Regions from separate parts of the Massilia sp. PAMC28688 genome, predicted to be linked through region 1. Evidence: predicted binding sites of a transcription regulator. Region 1 holds the regulator's gene; the other holds the start of a gene.

Evidence for each region. The regulator LexA, encoded in region 1, represses DNA repair genes until DNA is damaged. The targets are predictions, from matches to a motif close to ACTGTATNNNNATACAGT.
Region 2: recA (recombinase RecA) is a predicted target of LexA. The motif match lies at 11,526-11,543, and genes of this name have one in related genera.

Annotation. Positions count from the first base shown of each region.
Region 1 covers NZ_CP080378.1:3,518,928-3,533,653, reverse strand. The annotation lists gene KY495_RS15790 (peroxiredoxin) at 1-437, shown strand, start outside; gene KY495_RS15785 (PhoH family protein) at 641-2,431, shown strand; gene KY495_RS15780 (hypothetical protein) at 2,576-3,025, shown strand; gene KY495_RS15775 (GspE/PulE family protein) at 3,107-4,873, shown strand; gene KY495_RS15770 (inorganic phosphate transporter) at 4,934-5,944, opposite strand; gene KY495_RS15765 (DUF47 domain-containing protein) at 5,956-6,582, opposite strand; gene KY495_RS15760 (replicative DNA helicase) at 6,664-8,049, opposite strand; gene rplI (50S ribosomal protein L9) at 8,194-8,646, opposite strand; gene rpsR (30S ribosomal protein S18) at 8,674-8,964, opposite strand; gene priB (primosomal replication protein N) at 8,996-9,289, opposite strand; gene rpsF (30S ribosomal protein S6) at 9,324-9,716, opposite strand; gene KY495_RS15735 (DUF29 domain-containing protein) at 9,851-10,309, opposite strand; gene lexA (transcriptional repressor LexA) at 10,438-11,073, shown strand; gene KY495_RS15725 (PAS domain-containing protein) at 11,225-14,722, shown strand.
Region 2 covers NZ_CP080378.1:2,484,097-2,498,822, forward strand. The annotation lists gene KY495_RS11210 (AI-2E family transporter) at 1-889, opposite strand, end outside; gene purM (phosphoribosylformylglycinamidine cyclo-ligase) at 1,039-2,082, shown strand; gene KY495_RS11220 (carboxypeptidase regulatory-like domain-containing protein) at 2,288-5,575, shown strand; gene KY495_RS11225 (6-phosphofructokinase) at 5,620-6,831, opposite strand; gene KY495_RS11230 (sodium:solute symporter family protein) at 6,887-8,962, opposite strand; gene KY495_RS11235 (DUF4212 domain-containing protein) at 8,959-9,243, opposite strand; gene KY495_RS11240 (sensor histidine kinase) at 9,240-10,745, opposite strand; gene KY495_RS11245 (response regulator transcription factor) at 10,746-11,429, opposite strand; gene recA (recombinase RecA) at 11,587-12,669, shown strand; gene recX (recombination regulator RecX) at 12,685-13,143, shown strand; gene KY495_RS11260 (DUF2889 domain-containing protein) at 13,591-14,154, shown strand; gene sucC (ADP-forming succinate--CoA ligase subunit beta) at 14,267-14,726, shown strand, end outside.

The DNA of each region.
Region 1 (14,726 bases):
ACTTCACGGCAGCGATGACGGGAGGTACGCCATTCCAGTTCCTGGGACGGCCGGCCAAGTACACCGTCCTGTATTTTTACCCCAAGGACAACACGCCCGGCTGCACCACCGAAAGCATTGCCTTCCGCGAACTGCATGAGCAATTCCTCGCGGCGAACACGGAAATCTACGGCATCAGCCGCGATTCCATGCGCTCGCACGATGGCTTCAAGGCCAAGCTCGGCCTGCCGTTCCAGCTCATCTCGGACCCGGACGAAGCCGTCTGCAACCAGTTTGGCGTGATGAAAAACAAAAATATGTACGGAAAGCAAGTGCGCGGTGTGGAGCGCAGCACGTTTGTATTTGACGCTACTGGCAAATTGGTGAAAGAATGGCGTGGCGTGAAGGTACCTGAACACGCCGAAGAAGTGCTGGCCTTTGTCCAGAGCCAGCCTTGATCAACCCAGCACAACCCGAGACGACCCGTCCATTTTGAGTCAAACAGTCAGCATTTTTGCATCACTCCAATCTGGCCCCGGCATCCTGCCGCGCCTGTTCAGCCCCGTGTCATCCGCAAAGCCGCATCGACCTTTGCCTGCAGCGTCTGCTGCCGGCGACGCCGCCGGGCTATCCTCCAAGAAACTTTTAGATTGAGACCCTGATGCCACTGCCAAAACTCCCCGCGACGCCAGCCGCATTACTGCTGGCCAAAGATTACCCAAAAGCCGAGCCAGGCAAGAGCGTCAAGCCCAAGCTGGCCGCCGTCACGGAAGCAGCGCCCGAAGCGCCCAAGCCGGCCCGTTCGCGTGCCAAGGCTGCGTCCGCTGTCGTGGTACCGGCAATCGTGCCGGTGCCGGCACTGGAACCGGTAGGCGCATTGACGCCCATGGAAGCGCCGGTCCAGGCCCCCGCCCCGGCCGCCCGCCCGGCCGCCCGCGGCAAGGAAAAGCAGCCGCTTGACCTCGAGTCGCCGCTGCCGGCCCGCCACAAACCGGTCGAGCCCGGTGTCAAGAGCAAGGCCAGCCGCATTGCAGACCAGGCTGGCAAGACGAAAATGTTCGTGCTCGACACCAATGTGCTGATGCACGACCCCTCCTCGCTGTTCCGTTTTGAAGAGCATGACGTCTATCTGCCCATGATGACGCTGGAAGAGCTGGACGACCACAAGAAGGGCATGTCGGAAGTGGCCCGCAATGCGCGCCAGGTATCGCGCACGCTCGACGCCCTGGTCGGCACGCTGGAAGATGGCGCCATTGAAGACGGCATTGCCCTGTCCAAGCTGGGCAACAAGGATGCCAAGGGCCGCCTGTTCTTCCAGACCCGCCTGCAAAATGGTCCCACCCTGCCGGAAGGTCTGCCGCAAGGCAAGGCCGACAACCAGATCCTGGGCGTGGTACGCAACCTGGAATCGGAACTGCCGGGCCGCGCCATCGTGCTGGTGTCGAAAGACATCAACATGCGCATCAAGGCGCGCGCGCTGGGCTTGCCGGCAGAAGACTATTTCAATGACCATGTACTGGAAGACACGGACCTGCTGTATTCAGGCATCGTGCAGCTGCCTGACGACTTCTGGAACAAGAATGGCAAGGACATGGAGTCCTGGCAGGAAAACAAGAATGGCACCTCGTCCACGTTCTACCGCGTGACCGGGCCCACCATTCCCAGCCTGCTGGTGAACCAGTTCGTGTTCCTCGAGCCGAAAAATGGCGAAGCGCCCTTCTACGGCCAGGTCAAGCAGCTCAATGGCAAGACTGCCGTATTGCGAACCCTGCGCGACTTCAGCCACAACAAGAACAATGTGTGGGGTGTCACGGCGCGCAACCGCGAGCAGAATTTTGCCCTGAACCTGCTCATGGATCCGGAATGCGATTTCGTCACCCTGCTGGGTCAGGCCGGTACCGGCAAGACCCTGCTGGCCCTGGCAGCCGGCCTGGCGCAAGTGCTGGAAACCAAGCTGTACAACGAAATCATCGTTACCCGCGTCACGGTGCCCGTCGGTGAAGACATTGGCTTTCTGCCTGGTACCGAAGAAGAAAAGATGTCGCCATGGATGGGCGCATTTGACGACAACCTGGAAGTGCTCAACAAGTCCGATTCCGATGGCGGCGAATGGGGCCGTGCCGCCACCCAGGATTTGATTCGCTCACGCATCAAGATCAAGTCGCTCAACTTCATGCGCGGCCGTACCTTCGTGAACAAGTTCTTGATCATTGACGAGGCGCAGAACCTGACGCCAAAGCAAGTCAAGACCCTCGTCACGCGCGCCGGACCGGGCACCAAGATCATTTGCCTGGGTAACATCGCGCAGATCGATACGCCTTACCTGACTGAAGGCTCGAGCGGCCTGACCTACGTGGTCGACCGTTTCAAGGGCTGGTCGCACAGCGGCCACGTCACCCTGGCGCGCGGCGAACGGTCGCGCCTGGCCGATCACGCCAGCGAAGTGCTGTAAAGCACACGCAGCCGTTCCTGCTGCCACAACCCTGCCGCCGCCAAGGCGCGCAGGGTTTTTTTATTGCGCGATTGTTTGACAGCAGGATCGGCCCGGCGCTACCCTGTCACTCCATCGGCTTTTTCCGCATTGCTGTCCCTGACCATGCTGCAAGAACTGCCCTTCCCCATCCGCGTTGAATGTCCTCCTGGCTTGTGTGAATGCAAGCGCGAGCTGCTGCTGGGCGACCCGGCAGCGGACAAGCGCGTGCTCATGCTCACGCGCGAACAGGAAAAAAAGCTGCTCGATCGCATTGCCCGCATCGACAGCTATGGGCAATTGCTGCACGTGCAAAAGCTGATGTTCGACCAGCTTGGCATCGAACTGCGCATCACGCCCAGCGTCCGCGGCGTGCGCACGGTGCTCGGTCTGGGCATCGAGCTTGTTGAACTGCCAGGGCTGTGCCGCCGCACCCGCGAGTCGGTGCCGGCTGCGATTCGGCGCTGCATGCGCCAGCATCCGCAGATCGTGTTCGACCTGCTCGACGCCCACGGTCTGCCAGGCCTGCAAGTGGTCGACGACGACGGAGAGCCGGACCCGCGCACTGGTGATTAAGCTCAAGGCTTCTTGTCAGCCCTGCCACATCATGGCAGCCATGACATGGAACCTGACGGCGGGCTAGCGATGGTGTCTTCGATGAAGTACGACGGCCTGGTGGCAGACGGGCTGCTTGAGGCAACTGAGCTGCAGCAGGCCGCGCGAACCTCCCACGCGCAGCTCATTCACATCGAGGACGTGCTGGTGCGCGACTACAGCCTCAAGCCCGACCAGATCGGCGGCGCGCTGGCACGCCATTACCAGGTCCCGTACGAGCCATTCCGGCCCGGCCGCATCAAGCCGGTGGCCTTGCTGCGGCACCTGAAGCCACAGTACGTGGAAGACAACCAATGGCTGCCGCTCGACGAAGACAAGCATGGCATGCTGGTGCTCTCGCTGGACCCGGAACGCACCGCTGCCAGCCGTATCGTCCACCATGTCTTCCCCAAGTCGACCGTGCGCTATTGCGTCACCACGCGCGCGGAATTCAAGCTCACGCTGGACCAGTACTTTGGCACTGCCGCGCGCATTGACGGCAGCTCACTGCGCGAACTGCTGTCCGGGATGAGCGACGACGATCCTGTGGAAGCGGTGGAGGCCGATGCCGTGGAGACGGAACTGGTCAAGCTGGTCAACAAGGTGATCATGGATGCCTACCGCCAGGGCGTGTCCGACATTCATATCGAGCCGCTTCCGGGCGCGGGCCGCACCAGCATCCGCTTTCGCAAGGACGGCGCCCTGATTCCCTACATCGACATCCCTGCGGGCTACCGCAATGCCCTGGTGGCGCGGGTCAAGATCATGTGCGACCTTGATACCGCCGAAAAGCGCAAGCCGCAGGATGGCAAGATCAAATTCAGCAAATACGGGCCACTTGACATCGAACTGCGCGTGGCCACCATTCCCTCGGCCGGCGGGGTGGAAGACGTGGTCATGCGGATCCTGGCCGCCGGCGACGCGCTGCCGCTCGACCAACTGTGCATTCTGCCCGCCAATCTGGAGCGCCTGCGCCGCGCCATCGAAAAACCCTACGGCCTGTTCTTCGTGTGTGGCCCAACCGGCTCCGGCAAGACCACGACGCTGCACGCCATCCTGCAGTACCTCAACACCCCGGACACCAAGATCTGGACTGCCGAGGACCCGGTCGAAATCACCCAGAAGGGCCTGCGCCAGGTGCAGGTCAACCGCAAGGCGGGCCTTGATTTTGCAACTGTCATGCGCGCCTTCCTGCGCGCCGATCCGGACATTATCATGGTCGGCGAAATGCGCGACAGGGAAACGGTCGGCATCGGCATTGAAGCCTCGCTCACGGGCCACCTGGTGCTGGCCACGCTGCACACCAACAGCGCGCCGGAATCGATCGTGCGTCTGCTCGACATGGGGATGGACCCGTTCAACTTTGCCGACGCCATGCTCGGCATCCTGGCGCAGCGCCTGGCGCGGCGTCTGTGCCAGCTGTGCCGCCAGCCCTATCACCCTGATGGCGCCGAAATGGACCTGCTGGTGCGGGAATACTGCGCCGAACTGACACCCACGGCGCGCTTCAGGGCTGGCGCGGAACAGGCGCGCCAGGAGGTACTGCGCAGCTGGCGCGAGCGCCACGCCGACGCCGAGGGACGCTACACGCTGTACCGCGCCGTGGGGTGCGCGTCCTGCAACCTGGGTTACAACGGCCGCATCGGACTGCACGAACTGATGATCGGCAGCGACCCGGTCAAGCAGCTGGTGCTGTCGCACGCGCCGGTGACGGAACTGCTATGCGCCGCCCTGGAAGAGGGCATGCTGACACTGAAAATGGACGGCATCGAAAAGGCGCTGCAAGGCCTGATCGACCTGCGCACAGTGCGCCAGGTGTGCGCAAAATAGCGGCCAAAAAAAAGCCGCCCGGGATAAGCGGACGGCTTTCTGGGTCAAGGCCGACAGCCTTTACATGATTTGCTTGCCGATCCACCATGCCACTGCCGCCATGAAGGCCGACGCCGGAATGGTAAAGATCCAGGCCCACACGATGTTGCCGGCCACGCCCCAGCGCACCGCCGACATCTTTTGCGCCGAACCCACGCCGACGATGGCGCCCGTAATGGTATGGGTGGTCGACACTGGAATGCCCAAGAAGCTCGACATCATCAGCGTGATTGCGCCCCCGGTTTCGGCGCAGAAGCCACCTACCGGCTTGAGCTTGGTGATCTTCTGGCCCATGGTCTTGACGATGCGCCAGCCGCCGAACAGCGTTCCAAAGCTGATCATGGCGTAGCAGGCAATGATGGCCCATTGCGGCGGCGCGGCCGCATCCTTGGACAGGTGACCGGAGGCGATCAGCAGCATCCAGATGATACCGAGCGTCTTTTGCGCATCGTTGCCGCCGTGACCGAGGCTGTAGGCGGCAGCCGATGCCAGCTGCATGCGCCGGAACCAGGTATCGACCTTGCGTGGCGTGGATTTGACGAACAGCCAGGACACAAGAAGCATGATCACCGAGCCGAGGACAAAGCCGAGCAGCGGCGCCACCACGATGAAGATGACGGTCTTGAACAGGCCACCGGCGATCAGGGCGCCGGTCCCCGCCTTGGCCACTGCGGCGCCCACCAGGCCGCCGATCAGGGCGTGCGAAGAGGACGACGGAATGCCGTAGTACCAGGTAATCAGGTTCCACGCAATGGCGCCGACCAGCGCGCCAAAGACGACGTAATGGTCAATGACGGCCGGATCAATGGTCCCCTTGCCGATTGCCGAGGCCACCTTCAGGCCCACCACGAAAATGGCGATAAAGTTGAAAAAGGCGGCCATGGCCACCGCCGACTGCGGCTTGAGCACGCCGGTGGAGACCACCGTCGCAATCGCATTGGCCGCGTCGTGAAAACCGTTCATGAAGTCGAACAGCAGCGCCAGGAGAATCAGCATTCCCAGCACATAAATACTGATGGTGATAGTTTCCATTCGCTGTCTTCTTACGCGTTCTCGACGATGATGCCTTCGATGATGTTCGCCACATCTTCGCAGCGGTCAGTCACCGTCTCCAGGATTTCGTAGATGGCCTTGAGCTTGATGAGGTTGCGCACGTCCGGCTCGTCGCGGAACAGCTTGGACATGGCAGCGCGCATGACGTGGTCGGCGTCCGACTCCAGGCGGTCGATTTCTTCGCAGATGGCGACGATCTTTTGCGAGTTGTCCATGTTGTGCAGCAGCGCGACGGCGGCCTGCACCTTTTCGCAGCACGCCAGCGACAGTTCGGCCAGGCGCTTTGCTTCCGGCGTGACGGCCTTGAGGTCGTACAGCGACACGGTCTGGGCCGCGTCTTCCATCAAGTCCAGGATGTCGTCCATGCGCGTGATGAGCTTATGGATGTCGTCGCGGTCGATCGGGGTGATGAAGGTCTTGTGCAGCATGTCGACGCACGCATAGGTGATCTTGTCGGCTTCCTTCTCGATGCCTTCAATGGCGTGGGTGCGCATTTCGAGGTCGTCGAAATTGGTCATCAGCGCGACCATTTCCTGCGCTCCTTTCACGCACAGATCGGCGTGTGCGTTAAACAGCTCAAAGAACTTACCCTCGGTGGGCATCAAACGTCCAAACATGGCTTTCTCCGTTAAAAGCGAATTGATACTGCTGAGATTTCGCCGCTCGTGCCGGCGGCGTGATGAACTGATACTGGTGGTTTAGTCGCCCTGGTACAGGGCCAGATTGCCGCTGTAGTTGCCAAACTTCGTGTACTGGCCAATCCAGGTCAGGCGCACCGCGCCGATCGGGCCGTTACGCTGTTTGCCAATGATGATCTCCGCCGTGCCCTTGTCGGGCGAATCGGGGTTGTACACCTCGTCGCGGTACAGGAAGATGATGACGTCCGCATCCTGCTCGATCGCGCCCGATTCGCGCAGGTCGGACATCACGGGACGCTTGTTGGGGCGCTGCTCGAGCGAGCGGTTCAGCTGCGACAGGGCGATCACGGGGCAATGCAATTCCTTGGCCAGGCCCTTGAGGCTACGCGAAATCTCGGAAATCTCCGAGGCGCGGTTGTCGCCCGGCTGGCTGCCGGTCATGAGCTGCAGGTAGTCGACGATGATCAGGCCAAGCTTGCCGCACTGGCGCGACAGGCGGCGCGAGCGGGCCCGCAGTTCGATGGGGTTGAGCGCCGGCGTCTCGTCGATGTAGAGCTGCGCTTCATTCATCTTCTGGATGGCGTGGGTCAGGCGCGGCCAGTCTTCATCGTTCAGGCGGCCCGTACGCAGGCGGTGCTGGTCGAGCTGTCCGACGGAACCGAGCATACGCATGGCCAGCTGGGCGCCGCCCATCTCCATCGAAAACACGGCCACCGGCAAGCCGGCCTCGATGGCGACGTTTTCGCCAATATTGACCGAGAACGCCGTCTTGCCCATCGAAGGACGGCCCGCGACAATCACCAGGTCGCCCGGCTGCAGGCCGGACGTCATGCGGTCCAGGTCAATGAAGCCGGTCGGCACACCGGTGATCTCGCTCTGGTTGTCGCGGCTGTACAGCTCATCGATGCGTTCCACGACCTGCGTGAGCAGCGGCTGCACCGCCACCCAGCCCTGCGAGCCGCGCGCGCCCTGCTCCGCGATGGCAAAGATCTTGGACTCGGCTTCGTCCAGCATCTGCTTGACTTCCTTGCCCTGGGGGTTGAAGGCCTGGCCGGAAATCTCGTCGGCCACGGTGATGAGCTTTCTCAGCACGCCGCGGTCACGCACGATCTCGGCGTAGCGGCGAATATTGGCCGCCGACGGCGTATTCTGCGCCATCGCATTGAGGTACTGCAACCCGCCCACGTCGTCGGCCTTGCCGATGTTGGTGAGCGCCTCGAACACGGTAATCACGTCGGCCGGGCGCGAGGCGTTGATGAGCTTGACGACCTGCTCGAAAATGATGCGGTGGTCGTAGCGGTAAAAATCGTCGGCGTGCATCATGTCCGCAATACGGTCGAACGCGGCGTTATCACGCAGCAAACCACCGATCACAGACTGTTCTGCTTCAATCGAATGGGGCGGGATACGGAGGGCGTCGACTTGCGGATCGGATGGGGCATTCATGGCGCGAATTATACCTGCTTCGTGTCAAGAGGCTGTAATAAAAGGGTGAGTTTTCGCGCAGATTTACGGGAAGATAAGCGCAAAAAAGCCGGGCGAACCCGGCTTTTTGTGCATTGCAACAGACAGCTTGCTTAGGCAGCTTACTTACGCAGCTTCGCCCGTCACGGCAATGGTGATGTCCACCACGACATCGGTGTGCAGGGCAACCGATACAGCGTGCTCGCCGGTGGTCTTGAGCGGGCCGTTAGGCATGCGGACCTGGGCTTTTTCAACAGCGAAGCCTTGCTTGGACAGGGCTTCAGCGATGTCGAAGTTGGTCACGGAACCGAACAGACGGCCATCCACACCGGCTTTTTGCGCGATGCTGATGGTCATGCCGCCCAGCTTCTCGCCTTCGGCCTGGGAAGCCGACAGCTTGGCAGCTGCTGCTTTTTCCAGTTCGGCGCGCTTGACTTCGAACTCGGCAACAGCCGAGGCGGTCGCGCGGCGAGCCATTTTTTGCGGGATCAGGAAGTTACGTGCGTAACCGTCCTTGACCTTGACCACGTCGCCCAGGTTGCCGACGTTGATGACTTTTTCCAACAGAATGATTTGCATAGATTTCTCCAGTAGGTCTGCCAGCAATTAAGCGTGGTGCAGATCGGTGTAAGGCAGCAGCGCGAGGTAGCGGGCGCGCTTGATGGCGGTGTCCACCTGGCGCTGGTAGTGCGCCTTGGTGCCGGTCAGGCGTGCTGGCATGATCTTGCCGTTTTCCTGGACGAAGTCTTTCAGCGTATCGACGTCTTTGTAGTCGACCTGTTCTACGTTGGCGGCGGTGAAGCGGCAGAATTTCTTACGCTTGAACAGTGGGTTCTGTTGTTTGCGCTTTTCTTTCAGCTTGAGCTTGTTTTTGTCGAACTTTTTACCGAATGCCATTTGAGGCTCCTGTATCTAAAATGTGCTCCGCTTAAGCGGCGGCACTAAAATCAATGATGTGAAACACCAGGCTTTTGCTACTGCGGTTCTTCTTGGCCAGAAATCCTGTGAACTGATGTACGGCACCCAGTTCGGCCTGGCTGAATCGTCCTGAAATTTCACCTGCCGCAAAGGCAGCAATTTCAAACTCGACCAACCTGGGCACCCCTGCTTCGACCTGCTGCGAACTGTGCATCAGGGTGGCGGACACGATCGGCACGCCGGCCGGGGTGTAGCGCAAGACATCGCGCTCGCAAATCTGGGCTACGAACTGAAGTTGATTCAAAAGATCACATCAGGTTCAGGATTCTGTACAACAATTAGGCCGCGGCTGCTGGCGCTGCTGCTGGAGCCGGGGCTTCAGCGCGGTGGCTCTTGGCTGCGTCTTCACGTTGTACCGACTTCATCATCGGCGATGGCGTGGTTTCAGCCTTCTTCATCTTAACGGTGAGGTGACGCAGCACGGCATCATTGAATTTGAACGCGGTTTCGAGTTCCACCAGGGTCTCGTTGTCGCATTCGATATTCATGCAGATGTAGTGTGCCTTTGGCAGCTTCTGGATCGAGTAAGCCATCTGACGACGGCCCCAGTCTTCAACGCGATGAACATTACCGCCGCGCGTGGTCACGCTGGCCTTGTAACGCTCGATCATCGCCGGGACTTGCTCGCTTTGGTCCGGGTGGACGATAAAAACGATTTCATAATGACGCATGCAACACTCCTTAGGGACGTTTAAACAAATGCCCACCTCGGCGTCAAGACGAGTGTGGGAAGGGAAAGCCGGCGATTATAACCCGATTCGCGCACCGCTGGCAATGCCTGTGTTGCTTCCAGGTTATGGGTCGGTCAGGGCACGAAATCAGCGTCAAGCAGTTGCTCCTCGCTGTAAGGAAGCGCTGCCGGGAATATCGCTCTGGCCAGTCCGGTCTGTTCGGCAGCCTGCTCAACTGAGCCACGATAGTTCTCGTGAGCGAAGTCGAGAATGTGCCGGCGCAGACTGGGGCTGTCTTGCAGCACCCTTCCCAGCCGGGTGCGTTGCGTCCGCAGCGTTGCAAGCCAACTTTTGCTCTTGCGTTGTGGTTGATACTGGCACTTCAGGAGATGCACAACAATCAGGTCCAGTCGGCTTCGCACCTCACGACGTTCGCTGCGCAAGATCCCTCCGACTTCCTCGAATAAGTTGTCCAGGTCAAGTTTGTCAAACTGACGCTCACGCAGCAGCAGTAGCTGGGCCTCCAGCCACAAGGTGAAATCGGCTTCGTAATCGGCCTTGTCATGGACTTCTGGCCTATCGTTCAGGTTCATTTCTGCCTCCATCGCCCTTTGGACCGCCGAATCTGCAAAAAATTCAGGCAAATTCGCATTTAACACTTGCGCTGGGCGAAATACTGTACAAAAATACAGTCTGTTCATACAAACAGCCACCCCAGCCCATGATCAAGCTCACGCCACGCCAGGAACAGATCCTCAACCTGATCAAGGATGCGATCGACAACACCGGTTTTCCTCCCACCCGCGCGGAAATCGCCAACGAGCTCGGCTTCAAATCTGCCAATGCGGCTGAAGAACACCTGCAGGCGCTGGCCCGCAAGGGTGCCATCGAGATTTCGCCCGGCACCTCGCGCGGCATCCGCCTGGTCGGCGCCAGCGTGGAAGCCATTCCCCTGGTGCCCCCTACCCTCATGATGGCGCTGCCGCTGGTGGGCCGCGTGGCCGCCGGTTCGCCCATCCTGGCGCAGGAACATGTGGAAGCGACCTACAGCGTGGACCCGGCCATGTTTTCGGCCAAGCCGGACTTCCTGCTCAAGGTACGCGGCTGGTCCATGCGCGACGCCGGCATCATGGATGGCGACCTGCTGGCGGTCAAAAAAGTCGACAGTGCCAAGAACGGTCAGATCGTGGTGGCCCGGATTGGCGAGGATGTCACCGTCAAGCGCTACAAGAAAACCAATGGCCTCATTGAGCTGCTGCCGGAAAATCCCGACTTCAAGGTCATCAAGGTCGATCCCGAGCTGGATGACTTCGCCCTCGAAGGCCTGGCCGTCGGCCTGATGCGCAGCTGGCACTGACAGCCAACGGGCCGGCGCATGCCGGCCTTTTTTGTCTGCCGGCGCGCTGCGGCGCGCCCTTCCCGGCACAGGCAATGTATTATCGGCATGTCATCAATCCCCATGCTGATCGATAGCGTCATGCGGCTCTATCCTGGCGATTCCACCACCCATGCCGAGCGATCACGAGCCGCCTGCCCTCCACGCCCAGAGCCTCGGCTGGCAACTGTTTGAAAGCAGTCCCGACTGCGTAAAGCTGCTCAGCTGCGACGGCCGTGTCGTGTCCATGAACCAGAACGGCCTGTGCGCCATGGAGATTGACGATGTCTCCCGCTTGCTGGGGGCTGAGTGGAAGTCGCTGTGGCCGCCGGAGAGCCATCAGAAAATTGCATCGGCACTAGCGCTGGCGGCCGCCGGCGGCACCGGGCACTTCCAGGCATTCTGCCCCACTGCCAGGGGCGCCCCCCGATGGTGGGACGTGGTGGTGACGCAGGTGACGGCGCCCGATGGCCATACGCACCATTTGCTGGCCGTGTCGCGCGACATGACGGCCACCCATCAGGCCGAACGCGAACTGCATGCCAGCGAAGCGCGCTTTCGCTCGCTCGTCACTGCCACCAGCGCCATTGTCTGGAACCGCGCCGCTGCCGGTGGCCTGGTCACCGAGCAGCCCAGCTGGGCCGCCTTTACCGGTCAGACGGCGGCGCAGTACTTGCACGAAGGCTGGCTGGAAGCGGTCCATCCCAACGACCGCGCCGGCACCCTGCGCGACTGGGAGCGGGCATGGACGACGGGTACTGTTTTCCAGACCCGCCACCGGCTGCGCCGTGCCGATGGCCACTACCGCGACATGGATGTCAAGGGCGTGCCGGTAGTGGGCGATGACGGCGAGGTAACTGAATGGATTGGCGTGCACGTCGACGTGACGGCCGAGATCGAAGCGAGCCGGGAACGCGAACGACTGTTCAAGCAAGTGCAGGCGGCCAATCAAAGAATGAATGACATCCTGCGCCAGACCCCTGCCTTCATCTGCGTGATGCGCGGTCCCGAGCACATCGTTGAATTGATCAATGAACGCTACCTCCAGCTAGTGGGCAACCGCAACCTGGAAGGCCGGCCCTTCCGCGAAGCCTTGCCGGAAGTGGCCGGACAGGGTTACTTTGAAATGCTCGATTCTGTGTACCAGAGCGGTGAACCGTTTTTCGGGTTCGACATGCCCGTGATGCTACAGCGCAAGCCCGACATGCCGCTCGAAAAGCGCTTCATGGACCTGGTGCTGGCGGCGCTGCGCGACGCCGATGGCCGGGTGACCGGCCTGCTCGCCCATGGCGTGGACCAGACGCACCGCAAGATTGCGGAGGCAGCCCAGCACGCCAGTCATGAGCGCCTCCTGCTGGCCACGGAAGCCACCGAGCTTGGCTTGTGGAGCTGGACGCCCGAGACCGACGCCGTGACGTGGGAGAATGCCCGTCCCTACGCAATCTTCGGGGTGGCGCCGGGCGACGGCCCGGTGAGCGCGGCGCGCCTGCTGAGCGACTTCCTCCACCCTGACGATGCCGCCGGGTTTCGCCAGGCAATCAGCCAGGCCGGCGTGGTCGGTGCGCGCTTCTTCTTCCAGGGCCGCATCAGGCGGCCGGACGGCGTGCTGCGCTGGGTGGAGTTCTTTGGCCGCGCCATGGCAAAGCGCGATGATGCGCCGGCCGAGCTGGCAGGCACGGTACGGGATATCACGGCACGCAAGGAAGCAGAAATTGCCCTGTACGACAGCCGCGAGCGCTTTGAAAAGATCGTCAGCCAGGCCGCCACCGGCGTCGTGCAGCTCGACACCACCGGCTGCATCACCTTTGCCAACGCCCGCTTTGCGCAAATGCTCGGCTATCCACTGTCGGAAGTGATCGGCATGAACATCGTCAGCGTCACGGCGCCTGACGCGGTAGCGGCCACAGCCAGGGCCATGCAGCAGCTGTTATCAGACGGCATCGGCTTTGTGATTGACAAGCATTACCTGCGCCGGGACGGCTCCTTGCTGCCGGCCACCAGCAGCGTCAACGCCCTGCGCGATTCGCGCGGCGAGGTGCAGGGAATGGTCGCGATCGTGCTCGACACCACCCAAAGCAAACTGGCCGAGCAGGAATTGCGCGCCAGCGAAGAGCGCTACCGCACCGTGTTCGAAGCCATGGACCAGGGTTTCGGCATTATCGATATCCTGCTTGACGATGCCGGCCAGCCCGCGGACTACCGGTTTGTGCAGATGAACAGCATGTTCGAAAAGCATACCGGGCTGCGCAACGCGACCGGCAGGACCGTCCGCGAACTGGTCCCCGACCTCGACCCGTTCTGGATCCATACCTACGGGCAGGTGGCGCTGACCGGGGAAGCGGTGCGCTTTGAAAGCGAGGCCAAGGCCATGCAGCGCTGGTTCGATGTGTATGCCACCCGCATTGGCGGGCCAGGCAGTACCAGGGTCGCACTGCTGTTTAGCGATGTCACGGCGCGCAGGCAGTCCGACGAACGCCAGCGCCGCCTGGCGGCAGACCTGGAGGAAGCGGACCGGCGCAAGACCGTCTTCCTGGCCACCCTGGCGCACGAACTGCGCAATCCCCTGGCGCCTATCCGCAGCGGCCTGGGCGTGCTGCGCATGGCGGGCGACAATCCGGCCACCCTGGCCCGGGTGCGCGAGATGATGGAGCGCCAGGTCGGCCACATGGTGCACCTGATCGACGACCTGCTCGATATCGCGCGCATCAGTGGCGGCAAGCTCGATCTCAAAAAAGCCCGCACCGACCTGCGCACGGTGCTGTCGAGCGCGATGGAAACGAGCATGCCCGCCATCGAGGCCGGCCACCATCAGGTGGCCGTCAACCTGCCCGCCAGCGCCCTGTATGCGGAGGTGGACCACATGCGCATCGCCCAGGTCGTGGCCAACCTGCTCAACAATGCCGCCAAATACACACCCGCGGGCGGCCGGATTGCCTTGTCCATGGCAGCTGCGGGTGACTGCGCCGTCATCGAGGTTGCCGACACCGGCATCGGCATTGCGCCCGAAGCGCTCGACAGTGTCTTTGACATGTTCAGCCAGGTGGGGGCAAGCCTGGGCCAGTCACAGGGCGGGCTGGGGATCGGACTGTCACTGGTGCGGCGCCTGGTGGACATGCACGGCGGCAGCGCCAGCGTGGCCAGTGCCGGGGCCGGCCAGGGCAGCACGTTCACCGTGCGCCTGCCGCTGGCCGGCGCCGGTGCCGGCCAGGGCGGCGAGGCGGTGCGCACCCACGGCGACGCTGCCGGTGCCGGTCCGCGCAGGGTACTGGTGGTGGACGACAATGTGGACGCCGCCCAGACCTTGTGCATGCTGCTGGAACTGGGCGGCGACAGCACGCGCATGGCGCATGGCGGCCGCGAGGCGATCGCAGTGGCGGCCGATTTCAAGCCGGCGCTCGTATTCCTCGACATCGGCATGCCGGGCATGAATGGCTACGACACGGCGCGGGCCATGCGCGCCATGCCGGAACTGGCAGACATGATGCTGGTGGCACTGACGGGCTGGGGCACCGACAGTGACCGCAGCCTGTCGGAACAGGCCGGATTCGACCGCCACCTGACCAAGCCGGTCGACATGGATGCGATTGAACGGGTGCTGGCCGAGTATGACAGCAAGACGGCGCCCGGCTGAAACC
Region 2 (14,726 bases), 1.0 Mb from region 1:
AACTCTCGAACAGCTGGCCAAACAGGTAAATACCGGCCACCATGCCCACGCCGTACCAGCCGGGAAACTGCAGCACGGCCGCCACCAGGGCCAGCACCATGCCCAGGCCAAAGCCGACATAGGGAATGAATACCAGCACGCCGCTGATGATGCCCACCGGGATGGCCACGTCCAGTCCCAGCATGGTCAGGGCAAATGAATAGAACACGGCCAGCACGATCATGACCAGCAGCTGGCCGCGCATGTACTCGGCCAGCAGGGCGTCCACCTCGCGCGCCATGGCGACGGTCTGGTCCACGTAGCGGCGCGGAATGGCGTCGGCCACGCTGCGCATGAGGCCATGCCAGTCAAGCAGCATGTAGAACATCACCACCGGCACCAGGGTGAGCGTGACGAACCAGCCCAGCACGGCGCCGCCGCCAATGCGCAGGCTGTTCAAGACCGTGGACCAGATCTGGTCGCCGCTGGTGGCCAGCTGCTCGCTGGCGATTTTCTTCAGGCCCGACATGTCGAGCTGGACGTTGATGCCCAGCTGCTGCAGCAAGGGTGCCAGCATCATGTCGAGTTTGATGAGGAACTGGGGAATCTGCACTCGCAGCAGGGGGATCTCTTTCTGGATCACCGGTACCACGATCAGCACCAGGGCGAACATGATGGCGATGAACACGGTCATGACGATCACCACCGCGAACAGGCGCGGCATGCGCCAGCGGCCCACGCGGCGCCGTTCCAGGAAGTTGACCGCGCCCGAGAGGGCGTACGCCAGGATGGCCGAGGCGACGAAGGGCGCCACCGTGGGGCCGAGCAGGTACAACAGGAAGAAAAATGCCAGCCAGGCGACCAGCCAGAATGTGGTCTGCTTCTGTTCCGGGGTCAGGGAAAATGGCATGGTGGTGTTGTAATGTGGGTTAAATCGTCCGGGAACGGGCCAGTTTGATAAAATAGCGGATTGACCAGTTTTGAGGCCGCAGGATGTTAATTGCGGCTCCGAATACGTCCACCGCCTTCTATTTTACCGCCTCCGCTGCCAAATACACCATGAGCCAATCTTCTAATGTTTCACTCTCCTACCGCGACGCCGGTGTCGATATCGATGCTGGCGACGCCCTGGTCGAAGCGATCAAGCCTTTTGCCAAGCGCACCATGCGCGAAGGCGTCATGGGCGGCATCGGCGGCTTTGGCGCGCTGTTCGAGATCAGCAAGAAGTTCAAGGAGCCGGTGCTGGTGTCGGGCACCGACGGCGTGGGCACCAAGCTCAAACTCGCGTTCGAACTCAATCGCCACGACACCGTCGGCATCGACCTGGTGGCCATGAGCGTCAACGACATCCTGGTGCAGGGCGCAGAACCGCTGTTCTTCCTCGATTATTTCGCATGCGGCAAACTCGATGTGCCGACCGCCACGGCGGTGGTCAAGGGCATTGCCCAGGGCTGCGAGCAGGCTGGCTGCGCACTGATCGGCGGCGAAACGGCGGAAATGCCAAGCATGTACCCGGCCGGCGAATACGACCTGGCAGGGTTTGCCGTCGGCGCGGTAGAAAAGTCGAAGATCATCGATGGCACCAAAATCACCCCGGGCGACGTGGTCCTGGGCCTGGCCTCGTCGGGCGCGCATTCCAATGGCTACTCGCTGGTGCGCAAGATCATCGACGTGGCCAAGCCTGACCTGGAAGGCGACTTCCACGGCCGCAAGCTATCCGATGTGCTCATGGAGCCGACCCGCATCTACGTCAAGCCGCTGCTGGCGCTGATGGAATCGATGGAAGTGAAGGGCATGGTGCACATCACCGGCGGTGGCCTGGTGGAAAACGTGCCGCGCGTGCTGCAGCCCCACCTGACTGCCGTACTCGATTCCAAGGCCTGGACCATGCCGCCGCTGTTCCAGTGGCTGCAGCAGCATGGTGGCGTGGCCGACGCCGAAATGCACCGCGTGTTCAATTGCGGCATCGGCATGATCGTCATCGTGTCAAAAGAAAACGCGGATGCCGCCTTTGCCCAGCTGCAGGCGGCCGGCGAAACCGTGTCACGCATCGGCACCATCCGCGAGCGCGCAGGCGACGAGCACCAGACCATCGTCGAATAACACCTGCAGGCGGTTTTTGCGGCGTCTCCCCGCGCCCGCACCAGTTCGCTGGTGCGGGCGTTTGCGTTAACCCTGCCATTTTCCGCAGCTACATATATTTTGTTCAATTTTAGTTGATTTAAAATTAACGTTGAATTACTATCACGCGGCTCGTCCGGAACCATATCCCGGATGACTTTCCCAAATCGCTTCGTGAAAGTACTTCATGTCCAAATTAATCAATGTAACGCGCAGCCTGATGCTCGGCGCCTCGCTGCTGCTGTCGCTGGCCGGCTGCGGCGGCGGTGGCAACGATGGGGCCACCGAGCGTCCCCCGCATGATTCCTCGGTCGGCAGCGTGAGCGGCCGCGTGGTCGATGCCCAATCTGGCCAGGCCATTGCCGGCGCCGAAGTGAAAATCGGCGACCAGCGCACCACCACCGACGCCGACGGCAAGTATTCCCTGAAAACCGTCACCTTCGGGCCGCAGCGCGTGGTCCAGTTCAGCAAGGCGGAATATGCGTCCAACTTTGCTACCGTGCGCGTCGACATCGACGGCAATACGGTTGCCGACCGCACCCTGGCCCGCGTCGGCGTACGCCAGGAAGTGAGCGCCGCCGACGGTGGCGTGGTGACCATGGCCGGCTCGCCCGCCATGGTCACGCTGCCTGCCGCCGGCATTGTCCGGACCGGCGGCGCCGCTTATACGGGGCCGGTGATGGTGGAAATGACGCCGATTGATCCAGGCGTGAATCCATTGAACATGCCCGGCAACTTCCGCGCAGAAAACGAAGCCGTGCCCATCGAAAGCATGGGCGCGCTGCAGGTGGAACTGCGCGACAGCACAGGCGCCTTGCTCAACCTGGCACCGGGCAAGACCGCCACCATCCGCATTCCGGTTCCGGCCGGGGCGGCCAGCCCGCCTTTGACCATGCCGCTGTACTACTTCAAGGAGTCAACCGGCCTGTGGGTGCGCGAAGGGGCCGCCACGCTGGCCGGCAGTGCGCCCAACCAGTACTACGAAGGCACGGTCTCCCACTTCACGGTCTGGAACGCCGACATGCCGATGGATACCATCTACATCCATGGCTGCGTGGTCAATGCCAGCAATCAACCGCGCTATGCGACGGTGACCACGGACGGCATTGATTATTTCGGTGCCGCCCAGGAGCAAACCGGCCAGGACGGCAAGTTCAAGATCGCCGCCCGGCGCAACAGCAAGGTGCAGGTCAGCGCCCTTGTCGGCGACGAGGTGGGCAGCGTGTATGTGACGACCGGTGACAGCGATATCGTTCTGCCTTCGTGCATTGAGGTCGGCGCCAAGCCGCCAGTCATCGTGCAGCAGCCAGTGGCACTGACGATCGCACCGGGCTTCATCGCTACGCTGGAAGTGGTGGCTGAAAATGCGGCGCAATACACCTGGTACCGCAACGGCACCGTGGTGTACGCGGGTGGCCGCTCGCTGACGCTGTTTGGCACCGCCGGGGTGGCCGGCACCTATCATGTTGTGGTCAGCAATGCCCACGGCAGCGTCACCAGCACCAGCGTCAGCGTCACTGTCGCCATGCCATCGGCGCCACCCGTGATCTCGCAACAGCCGGCGGACGTGCACGTGGTGACCGGTACCGCGCCCACCTTCAGCGTGGTGGCCGCAGGCGACGCCCTGACCTACCAATGGCTGCGCGACGGCGTGGAGATCGCCGGTGCCCAGGGTCCCGAGCTGACCCTGCCGGCAGCGCTGGCGGGCGACAACGGCGCCGTGTTTTCGGTGCGGGTCAACAATGCGGCCGGTGCCGTAACCAGCGCCGGCGCGCGCCTGGTGGTCGCGGCCGAAGCTGTCATGCCTGCCATTACCCAGCACCCTGGCAACGTCACGGCCGCCGTTGGCCAGAATGCCAGCTTCGCGGTCAGCGCCAGCGGGACCGGGCCGCTGTCTTACCAGTGGCTGCGCGAAGGCGTGGCCATTGCGGGCGCGGTCGATGCCACGTACCAGACGGGCGCCCTGACGCAGGCCGATCACGGCGTCAAGTTCTCAGTCAGGGTCAGTAATGCCAAGGGCACGGTGACCAGCAATGCGGCCACCGTCTCGATCAGCCAGGGTTCCGGCGTGAGCGGCTTGCATCTGGCCTTCGGCTACGGTTCTCCCGTGAACAACCAGCTGGCCTATGGCGCTGTGCCGGCTGCCGGCGGCACAGCCGTGCCCCTGCACCCGGCCGGGCAGGGCGAACTGGCCGGCTACCTGATCCAGGGTCAGATCAGCAATGGCCTGGCCAGCGATTTTTACGCGCGCAGCATGCTGTTCTGGAAAAATGGCACCCTGATCCGGCGTGACCTGTCGGGCCCGAACGGGCTGCCGCCGGAAGTGCGCCTGTCCACCATCACCTCCGCCAATGCCTGCGGTTTGAGCAATGGCAGCGACGATGTCCAGATGGGCAATGACGCGGTCAACGCGCTGCAATCGTGGCTCGTGGTGCAGAAGCGGGGGCCGGACAGTGCCTGCAATACCGACGACGACCAGTACTTCGCGGTGCGTGCCAACATGGGCGCGGCTGATGCGCCGCTGCAGGTTTCCCGCCCGGTTGCCACCATCCATTCGGCACAGGGCGCCCTGACCGGCTGGCTGGTGCGCAATGGCATGCAGATGCAGCGCGTCAATGCCGACTTCTCCAACCCCGTGAACCTGTTTACCCTGCCTGCGGATGACGCCGAATTCATGTCCGGCGCCGAACTGAGCAACACTGCAGTGTTCAGCGCCGGCGATGGCGTCTTTGCGGTGGATCTGAACGCTGCGGCCCCGGCCGCGCTCACGCGCCTTGCCACGGTCGCTGCCGATGAAACGCTGAGCGAGCTGCAACAGGCCAATCCGCGCGAAATCGTCTTTGCCCTGCGCGGGACCACCCAGACCCGCCTGCTGCGCTACACCATCGCCACCGGCACGACCCAGGCGATCGGCACCGTCGGCGGCCTTGGTGACATCGCCATTGTCACCCCGACCCGGGTGCTGGCGCGCAGTAGCCAGGGCGGCCTGCTGTCATTCCCCCTTGCCGGCGGCGCACCGACCGAGCTGGCAGGTTCCGCCTCGATGTTGAGTTCACTGTTCATCCATGCCGGCGGCGAACGGATCTGGCAAGAAGCCAACGGCAGCGTCGTCTCGATCAACAGCGATGGCACGGGCCTGCAGACCCTCTCGGGCAGCAAGCTCGCAGGCTGCGTCCTCAAGCCGCAGACCGCGATCTGGTCGAGCTGGCCGGAATGCGACGCCATCATGGTGGTGAGCGGCACCTCCCTGCGCAGCTACGATGCGCAGTCCGGCGCCGCCCGTATCACCTACGGCAATGTGCAAGTGCCTAATGGCCAGCTGAACTCCTTCTTTTATTTCAGCCCGCTCACGGCATGGGGCCAGGCCGGCATCCTGACTCAGGTGGTGTCGAACAGCGACTATAGCCAGGCTACGATGCTCAGTTACCTGCTCAAGACGGATCAGGCAGGCGTGACCCAGGTGGTGGTGCAGTAAGACTGGCGCATGCGCGTAGCGGAAAAGGGGCTTCGGCCCCTTTTCTACGCGCCGATCTTTTTCACCCGCGCGGCGCGCAGGCGATGCGCGTCCGGCATGCCGGCACCGAGCAGCGGCTTGAGGTAGCGGATGAACGCTGGCGTCACATCGGTCCCGCTGGCGCTGATCAACTCATCTTCCATCACGCGCGTCTTGCCGGCCACCGATTCGAGCGCCACCAGCTCGTAGTCGACGGCGTAGTCGCCGCTGCGCTTGATCGCCACCGACCCGTCGCGCTCGCCCCACATGGCAAACTGCACGGCTTTTTCGCCCACCTCGCGCGCTTCGCGCTGGTCCACGTCCGACACGCAGCCGCTGAAGCTGCGCTGCAGGTAGCCAAAGGTGTCGCCGCGTACCCGCTTGATGCCCAGCTTTGACTTGATTTCATCGCACAGCAGGTCCGCCAGCGCCCCGGTGCCCGATAGCTGCACATTGCCGTGGGCGTCGCGCTCCACTTCCGCGGCCAGCAGGGTGGCAATGGCTTCGCCGGACGCATCGTGAATGCCTTCGGACACCGCTACCACGCAGCGGCCATGCTTGTCATACATGGCCTTGACGTCGGCCAGGAAGTTCTCCAGCACGAAGGTGCGCTCCGGCAGATAGATCAGATGTGGGCCGTCGTCCGGGAACTTGCGGCCAAGCGCCGCGGCCGCGGTCAGAAAGCCCGCGTGGCGACCCATCACCACGCCCACGTACACGCCGGGCAGCGAAGCGTTGTCCAGGTTGGCACCGGCAAAGGCCTGGGCCACGAAGCGCGCGGCCGACGGAAAGCCAGGCGTGTGGTCATTGCCAACCAGGTCGTTGTCGATGGTCTTGGGGATATGGATGCAGCGCAGGGGATAGCCATGCTTTTGCGCTTCCAGGCTGACGATGCGCACCGTGTCGGACGAATCGTTCCCGCCAATGTAGAAAAAATGCTCGATCTGGTGCGCGCGCAGCGATTCAAAAATCTTCGCGCAGTAGGCCGCATCAGGCTTGTCGCGGGTCGAGCCCAGGGCCGACGATGGCGTGGCCGCCACCAGTTCCAGATTGGCCGTGGTTTCCTGCGTCAGGTCCAGGAAGTCCTGGTTGACAATGCCGCGCACGCCGTGCAGTGCGCCATACACCTTGGTGACATTGGCGAAGCGGCGCGCTTCCAGCACCACGCCCACCATCGATTGGTTGATGACGGCGGTCGGGCCGCCACCCTGGGCAACCAGAATTTTTCCTGACGACATAGCATCTCCTTGTAGTGGGCATGTTTGCCAATTCATTGTGGCCAGCTTACCTGAATTACGCCTTGTTGATGAAGTCATCGACTTCGTCGGGCGAGCGGATATGGTCGACCAGGCCGTTGCTCATCGCGTCCGGTGCGGGGGTCAACAGGCTGACGATGACCAGTACCGCGATGCCTGCCGGGACGCCGAAAATGCCGGCCGAAATCGGTGCGATATGAAACCACTGGCCGGCGGCGCTGCCGCCCAGGATCGGGTGCGTGTGCAGCATGTAAAAGACGCACACCGAAAAGCCGGCCAGCATGCCGGCAATGGCGCCGGCGTGGTTGGCGCGCTTCCAGAACACGCCGCATACGAGGGCCGGGAACAGGGTCGACGCGGCCAGCGAAAACGCGGCGCCCACCAGCGACAGGATGTCGGCCGGGCGCTGCGAAGCCGCATACGCCGCAATGAAAGCGACGCCGAGCAAGAGCAGCTTGGAGATCGTCACGCGCTTCTGGGTGGAGGCGGCCGGATCAACCACCTTGTAGTAGACGTCGTGCGAGAGGGCGTTGGAAATGGCCAGCAGCAGGCCATCGGCCGTGGACAGCGCGGCGGCCAGGCCGCCGGCTGCCACCAGCCCGGAAATCACATACGGCAGGCCCGCGATTTCGGGCGTGGCGAGCACCAGCACGTCGCCATCGATGGCAATTTCCGCCAGCTGCACGATCCCATCGCCGTTGATGTCGGCCACGCTGATCAGGGGCGTGATGCGGTCCACATTGGCCCAGTAGGAGATCCAGGTGGGCAGACTGGCAAAATCCGATCCCACCAGCGCGCTGTAGATGTCGTACTTGACCAGCACCGCGAGCGCGGGAATGGTCAGGTACACCAGCAGGATGAAGAACAGGGTCCAGAATACCGATACGCGGGTATCGCGCACGCTCGGGGTGGTATACGAGCGCATGAGGATGTGGGGCAGGGCGGCGGTACCGAGCATGAGGCACAGCACCAGCGCCAGGAAATTATTGCGGCGAATGTCTGAGCCTTCCGGCGTGTCCGCCGGGTAGGGCTGCGCGTGGGGCTGGGGCACGCGCGAGCGCGCCAGGTTGGCGTCGCGCGCAGCGCTCCAGATGCGGCCCGCCTCCTCGGCCGTCTTGGGGTAGGCGATGAGGGCGCGTTCGGCTGCGCGCACGTCCTGCATCGACACGTTGCGCAGGCGCGCTGCATCGAGCATGCGCTGCGCCTCCTGCAGGCCCGCTTCCCACGACGCCGGCAGCGTGCGCACACGTTCATCGAATTGCTCGGCACGCATGCGGAACATCGAGCGCACCTGCATTTCGCGCGGGTCCGACTGCAGTTCGCGTTCCCGCTCGGCCAGCTTGGGCAGCACCGCGCCATAGGCCATTTGTGGCACCGGGTTGTCGGTATGTTTCATCGACAGCCACATGGTGGGAATCAGGAAGGCGACCAGGATGATGATGTACTGCGCCACCTGGGTCCAGGTAATGGCGCGCATGCCGCCCAGGAAGGAGCACACCAGGATGCTGGCCAGCCCCAGGAAAATCCCGACCGAGAAATCGACTCCCGTAAAGCGCGAGGCAATCAGGCCTACTGCGTAAATCTGCGCCACCACGTAGGTGAAGGACACGATGATCGTGGCCCCCACCGCGATCATGCGCACCGGCGCGCCGCTGCCTTGCCGGCCGCCGCCAAAGCGCACGGCCAGAAAGTCGGGAATGGTGTACTGGGCGAAGCGCCGCAGGTAGGGCGCGATCAGCAGCGCCACCAGGCAGTAGCCACCGGTCCAGCCCATGATGTAGGCCAGGCCGTCGAAGCCGTACAGGTACAGGCCACCGGCCAGGCTGATGAAACTGGCCGCCGAGATCCAGTCGGCGGCCGTGGCCATGCCGTTGAACAGGGCCGGGACGCGGCGTCCGGCCACATAGTATTCCGAGACGTTGGAGGTGCGGCTGATGACGCCGATGGCCGCGTACAGGCCAATGGTGGCGACCATGAACAGGTAGCCGATCCACACACGCGGCATGCCTTCGTTTTCCAGGCTCGCCAGCGACACCAAAAAGCCGGCAAAGCACGCCGTGTAATACAAATAGTAGCGCGACAGGCGCCGGAAGTAGGAGTCCTTGCTTTTCATGCGGCGCCCCGCATGGCGCGCACAAAGCGGCGGTCGGCGCGCCGCATGGCCAGCGCGTAGATGCCGATCACGGCAAGGTAGATCAGCGAGCAGCCCTGGGCGGCCATGTAGAACGACAGCGGCCATCCAAGCACGGTAAGCGTGGCCAGCTCACGCGCAAAGAAGACGGTGACGACGGTGGTCAGGAACCATAGCCCGCACAGCATTGCCGTTACGCGGCGCGCGCGGCGCCAGTGCAGCGCACGTTGACGCAGCAAGGCCGCGAGCGGCGTGGATGTCATGCTGGCTCCTTATGATGGGGGAAGGTGATGCGGAATTGCGACCCGGGCCACCTGGCGCTGCTGCTGTGTGGATTGTGGAAGATGTCGACTTCGGCGTCATGCTGCTGGGCGATCTCGCGCACGATGGCCAGGCCAAGACCGCTGCCTTGCGCCGTGCTCCCCAGTACCCGGTAAAACCGTTCAAACACGTGGCCGCGTTCACCCGGTGCGATGCCGGGCCCGGTATCTTCCACTTCCAGCACGGCGTACTCTTCATCCTGGCGCACGCGCACCGTTACGCTGCCGCGCGCGGGCGTGTAGCGCAGGGCGTTGTCGATCAGGTTCGACAGCAGCTCGCGCAGCATGACGGCATTGCCTTCGATGGGAACCGGGGCGGCGGCGCCCTCGAAGCCCATGTCGATCCTGGCCGCCATCGATGCCTGCACCCATTCGCGCACCGTGTCGCGCGCCACCGCGTTCAAGTCCAGCGCGGCAAGGGCAGTACCGGCATGCGGATGGTGCTCGGCCCTGGCCAGCGCCAGCAGCTGGTTGACCAGGCGCGTGGCCGACTCCGAACTGGTGGCCAGCTGCTCGAGCGAGCGGTGGATTTCGTCGGGATGCTTCTGGCGCAGGGCCAGCTCGGACTGCATGCGCATGCCTGCCAGCGGGGTCTTCATCTGGTGCGCTGCGTCGGCGATGAAGCGCTTCTGCATTTCGATGGTCTGCGACAGGCGACCCAGCATGTCGTTGAGGGAGCCGACCAGCGGCGAAATCTCTTCCGGCACCTGGCGCGCGTCGATCGGCGAGAGGTCGTCGGGGCGGCGCGCACGGATACGCTCCTGCAGCTGGGCCAGCGGCGACAGGCCGCGCGCCAGCGCAAACCAGACCAGGGCCAGCACGATGGGCAGGATGATGAACTGGGGCAGGATCACGCCCTTGATGATTTCGTTGGCCAGCTGCGCGCGCTTGTCCAGCGTTTCGGCCACCTGCACCAGGGCGGCGGGCGGCTCGTCGCCCGGGGCCGATTTCGGGCGCAGGTTCACATATGAAAAGGCGATGCGCACCGGCGTGCCGTTCATGCTGTCGTTGCGAAAGTGGACGCGCCCGGTGCGGTAGCGGTCGGGGGACAGCGGTTGCGGCATGTCGCGGTCGCCGTCCACGTGCTCGGCCTGCGGGCCGGTGATCTGGAAGTAGACGCTGTCCACATCATCGGCGCGCAGGATGTCGCGCGCACTGCCGGGCAGGCGCGAGATCACGCGGCCATCGACTTCCTTGACCTGCTGCGCCAGCACCGTCACGCTGTCTTCCAGTGCGTGGTCGAAGGGCTGGTTGGCGATCGATTTGGCCACCAGGTAGGTGATGGCGATACTCATGGGCCACAGCAGCAGCAGCGGGGCCAGCATCCAGTCGAGGATCTCGCCAAACAGCGAGTGCTGCATGTTTTCGTCCGGCTCCGGATTGGGCGGGACGTACAGCGCCACGGGCGCGGCGTCGGCCTGGCTGCCGGCGAAACCGTTCTCCACTTAGGATTCGCCCGCCGCCGCGAATTTTTCGAGGCAGTAGCCCAGACCGCGCACGGTGGCAATGCGCACGCCGCCCACCTCGATTTTCTTGCGCAGGCGGTGGACATAGACTTCGATGGCATTGTTCGACACTTCCTCGCCCCATTCGCACAGATGGTCCACCAGCTGCTCCTTCGACACCAGGCGCCCGGTGCGCGCCAGCAGGATTTCGAGCAGGCCCAGTTCACGCGCCGACAGGTCCAGCATCTGCTCGTTGATGTAGGCGCTGCGGCCCACCTGGTCGTAGGCCAGCGGGCCGTTGCGCACCACGGTGGGACCGCCGCCGGCGCCGCGCCGGGTCAGGGCGCGCACCCGCGCTTCCAGTTCCGACAGGGCAAAGGGCTTGGCCATGTAGTCGTCGGCGCCCAGGTCCAGGCCATTGACACGCTGCTCGATCGAGTCGGCCGCCGTCAGGATCAGCACCGGCAGCAGGGAGGCGCGCGTGCGCAGGCGGCGCAGCACTTCCAGGCCGGACAGGCGGGGCAGGCCCAGGTCCAGGATCAGCAGGTCGAACTCCTGGGTCGACAGGGCAGTGTCGGCGTCTTCGCCATTGTGGACGCAGTCGATCGCATAACCGGACTGGCGCAGTGAGCGCGTCAAGCCATCGGCAAGTACGCTATCATCTTCGGCTAGTAAAATACGCATGAATGGCACCCGGAAATATGTGCGCCTATTGTGTTTCATTTATCCCGGCCCCGGGAAAATTTTTGAAAACTCCCGCAAACACTGCTTGCCAAGACTACTGTACGCTTGTACAGTACTGACTGTGATGTGAAAACCGCCCTTTTTCTGAAAGAAAATAATGGACGACAAGAAAAACGTAATGAATGCTGCGGAAAAGGGCAAGGCGCTGGCCGCCGCCCTGGCGCAAATCGAAAAGCAGTTCGGCAAGGGTTCGGTCATGCGCATGGATGCGTCCACCCCGGTCGAGGAAGTGCAGACCGTGTCCACCGGTTCGCTGGGCCTGGACATCGCGCTGGGCGTGGGCGGGCTGCCGCGCGGCCGCGTGGTCGAAATTTACGGTCCCGAGTCGTCCGGTAAAACCACGCTGACGCTGCAGACCATCGCGCAAATGCAAAAGCTGGGCGGCACCTGCGCCTTTATCGACGCCGAGCACGCGCTGGACGTTACCTACGCCCAAAAGCTGGGCATCAACCTGTCGGAGCTGCTCATTTCGCAGCCGGACACGGGCGAGCAGGCGCTGGAAATCTGCGATGCGCTGGTGCGCTCGGGCAGCGTGGACATGATCGTGGTCGACTCCGTGGCGGCACTGACACCGCGCGCCGAGATCGAGGGCGACATGGGCGACTCCCTGCCAGGCCTGCAGGCACGCCTCATGTCCCAGGCACTGCGCAAGCTGACCGGCTCCATCAACCGCACCAACACGCTGGTGATCTTCATTAACCAGATCCGCATGAAGATCGGCGTCATGTTTGGCAGCCCGGAAACTACCACCGGTGGCAATGCGCTCAAGTTCTATGCCTCCGTACGCCTGGACATCCGCCGTACCGGTTCCATCAAGTCCGGCGACGAAGTCATCGGCAATGAAACCAAGGTCAAGGTCGTCAAGAACAAGATCGCGCCGCCATTCAAGGAAGCGCACTTCGACATCCTGTATGGCGAAGGCACGTCGCGCGAAGGCGAAATCCTCGATCTGGGCGCCGACAACAAGATCGTGGAGAAGTCCGGTTCCTGGTACAGCTATAACGGCGAACGTATCGGCCAGGGCAAGGACAATGCGCGCATCTATCTCAAGGAGCGGCCGGCACTGGCGCGCGAAATCGAGAACAAGGTCCGCGTGGCGCTGGGTGTGCGTGAACTGCCGCCTGCAGCCGGGGAAGAGCAGCCGGCCAAGGTCGCCAAGCTCAAGGCTGTTGCCGAGTAATCGGCTGGTGTGGCCGTGCCAGCGCCCCGGTTAAGCCTCAAGGCCCGTGCCTTGCGTTTTCTGTCGATGCGCGAGCACAGCCGGCTGGAGCTGGGGCGCAAGCTGGCGCGCCATGCAGAGGAGGGCGACGATGTCGATGCCCTGCTCGATTTTCTGGAAAAGAATAACTGGCTGTCGCAGGAGCGGTTTTCCGAGTCGCTCATCCACCGCCGGGCCGCGCGCTTTGGCAACAGCCGCATCGTGGCCGAGCTGCAAAGCCACGGGGTGGCGGGCGAAGCCCTGCAGGAACTCAAGCAAGGCTTGAACGAGAGCGAAACGGCGCGCGCCTGCGAGGTGTGGCAGCGCAAGTTCGGCACGGTGGCGACCGATCCTGCCGAGCGCAACAAGCAGATGCGCTTCCTGATGCAGCGCGGGTTTTCCCAAAAGGCGGTGCGCACTGCCATGAAGGGGGACCCTGGCGAGGATGACTGGTAGCGGGCAGGTTGCTCGTCCGGGGGCGCAGTGCCGGGCTCAGAAGTCCGGCCGGCGCGGCATCCGTACAACTGTGCATTGCCGCACAAGCGGTTCGCACGCACACTGTTTTTGTCCAAGGCGGAAAAGCGAGGACTTGACGTCCCTGGCATGGCCCGTAACGTCGCCTGGCAGCAGCCGGGCGCCTTACTCCTCAACGGCTATGTACATGGGGCGCCGAGCCTTCGCTTTTCCGTCTTTTTGTTTGCCAGCCGTGCCCGGGCTATCATTGCCCGCGAATATCATATCAGTCTGACAATCTCCACTCAAATAACCCTGCCGAGCAGCGCTGTGCTAAAATTTCATGGTTTTAGCAGCGCCGCATGAGCGGTTGTTGCCGTAGAAGCTGCGGCAACGTGCGTAAGCACACTGGCTGCATACTATTTACGCCGCATTTCGGCATTGGTCTTTATGCCCCTGTCTTCTCCCGTTCCCCGCGCGCTCCGCCATACCCGCGCCATCGAAGTCGCTGCCTACCTGCGCGACGATGGGCTGTGGGATCTTGACGCGCGCATCACTGACGTCAAGGTCAAGGATGTCACGCTCGCTTCCGGCCTGCGCCCGGGCGGCACCCGCCTGCACGACCTGTCCCTGCGCCTGACCATCAACCTTGAGCTCGTTGTAGTGGACGCCGAGGTGTCGTCCGACGCCGTGCCCTATCCCGGCTATTGCGACACGGTCGGCCCGGCCTACAAGCAATTGATTGGCTTGTCGCTCATGAAGGGTTTCCGTGCGGGCATCAAGGAACGACTGTCGGGCGTGCTAGGCTGTACGCACCTGAGCGAACTGGCGCAAATCCTCCCGACGGCTGCCATTCAGGCCTTTGCCAATGACGTCATCAAGACGCGCGACGGCGATGGCGACGACCTGCTGCCCGACCGCCCGTTTCAAATTGAACGTTGTCATGCCCTGCGCGCCGATGGCCCGGCAGTGGCCAGGTATTACCCGCGCTGGGTTGCCAAGCCGGTGTCCTAGGCCTCACGTAGCGCAGCAGCAGTTTGCAGTCCTCGCAGTCCCGTTTTAGTTGTTTTGAACCCGCACTTAACCGTATTTCCACATTATCAGTATCAGAAGAAGGGAAGCCAGCATGAAAATCCATGAGTATCAAGGCAAAGAAATCCTCCGGCAGTTCGGAGTGACGGTACCGCGCGGCATCCCGTGCATGTCCGTGGAAGAAGCCGTCAAGGCTGCCGAAGAGCTGGGCGGCCCGGTCTGGGTAGTCAAGGCGCAGATCCATGCTGGCGGCCGCGGCAAGGGCGGCGGCGTGAAGGTGGCCAAGTCGATGGAACAGGTCAAGGAATACGCCGAGCAGATCATGGGCATGCAGCTCAAGACCATCCAGACCGGCCCCGAAGGCCAGAAGGTGCGTCGCCTCCTGATCGAAGAAGGCGCCGACATCAAGAAGGAACTGTATGTGTCGCTGGTCACCGATCGCATCAGCCAGCGTGTGGTGCTGATGGCTTCCAGCGAAGGCGGCATGGATATCGAAGAAGTCGCGCACAGCAATCCTGAAAAGATCCACCACATCGCGATCGATCCCTCAGTGG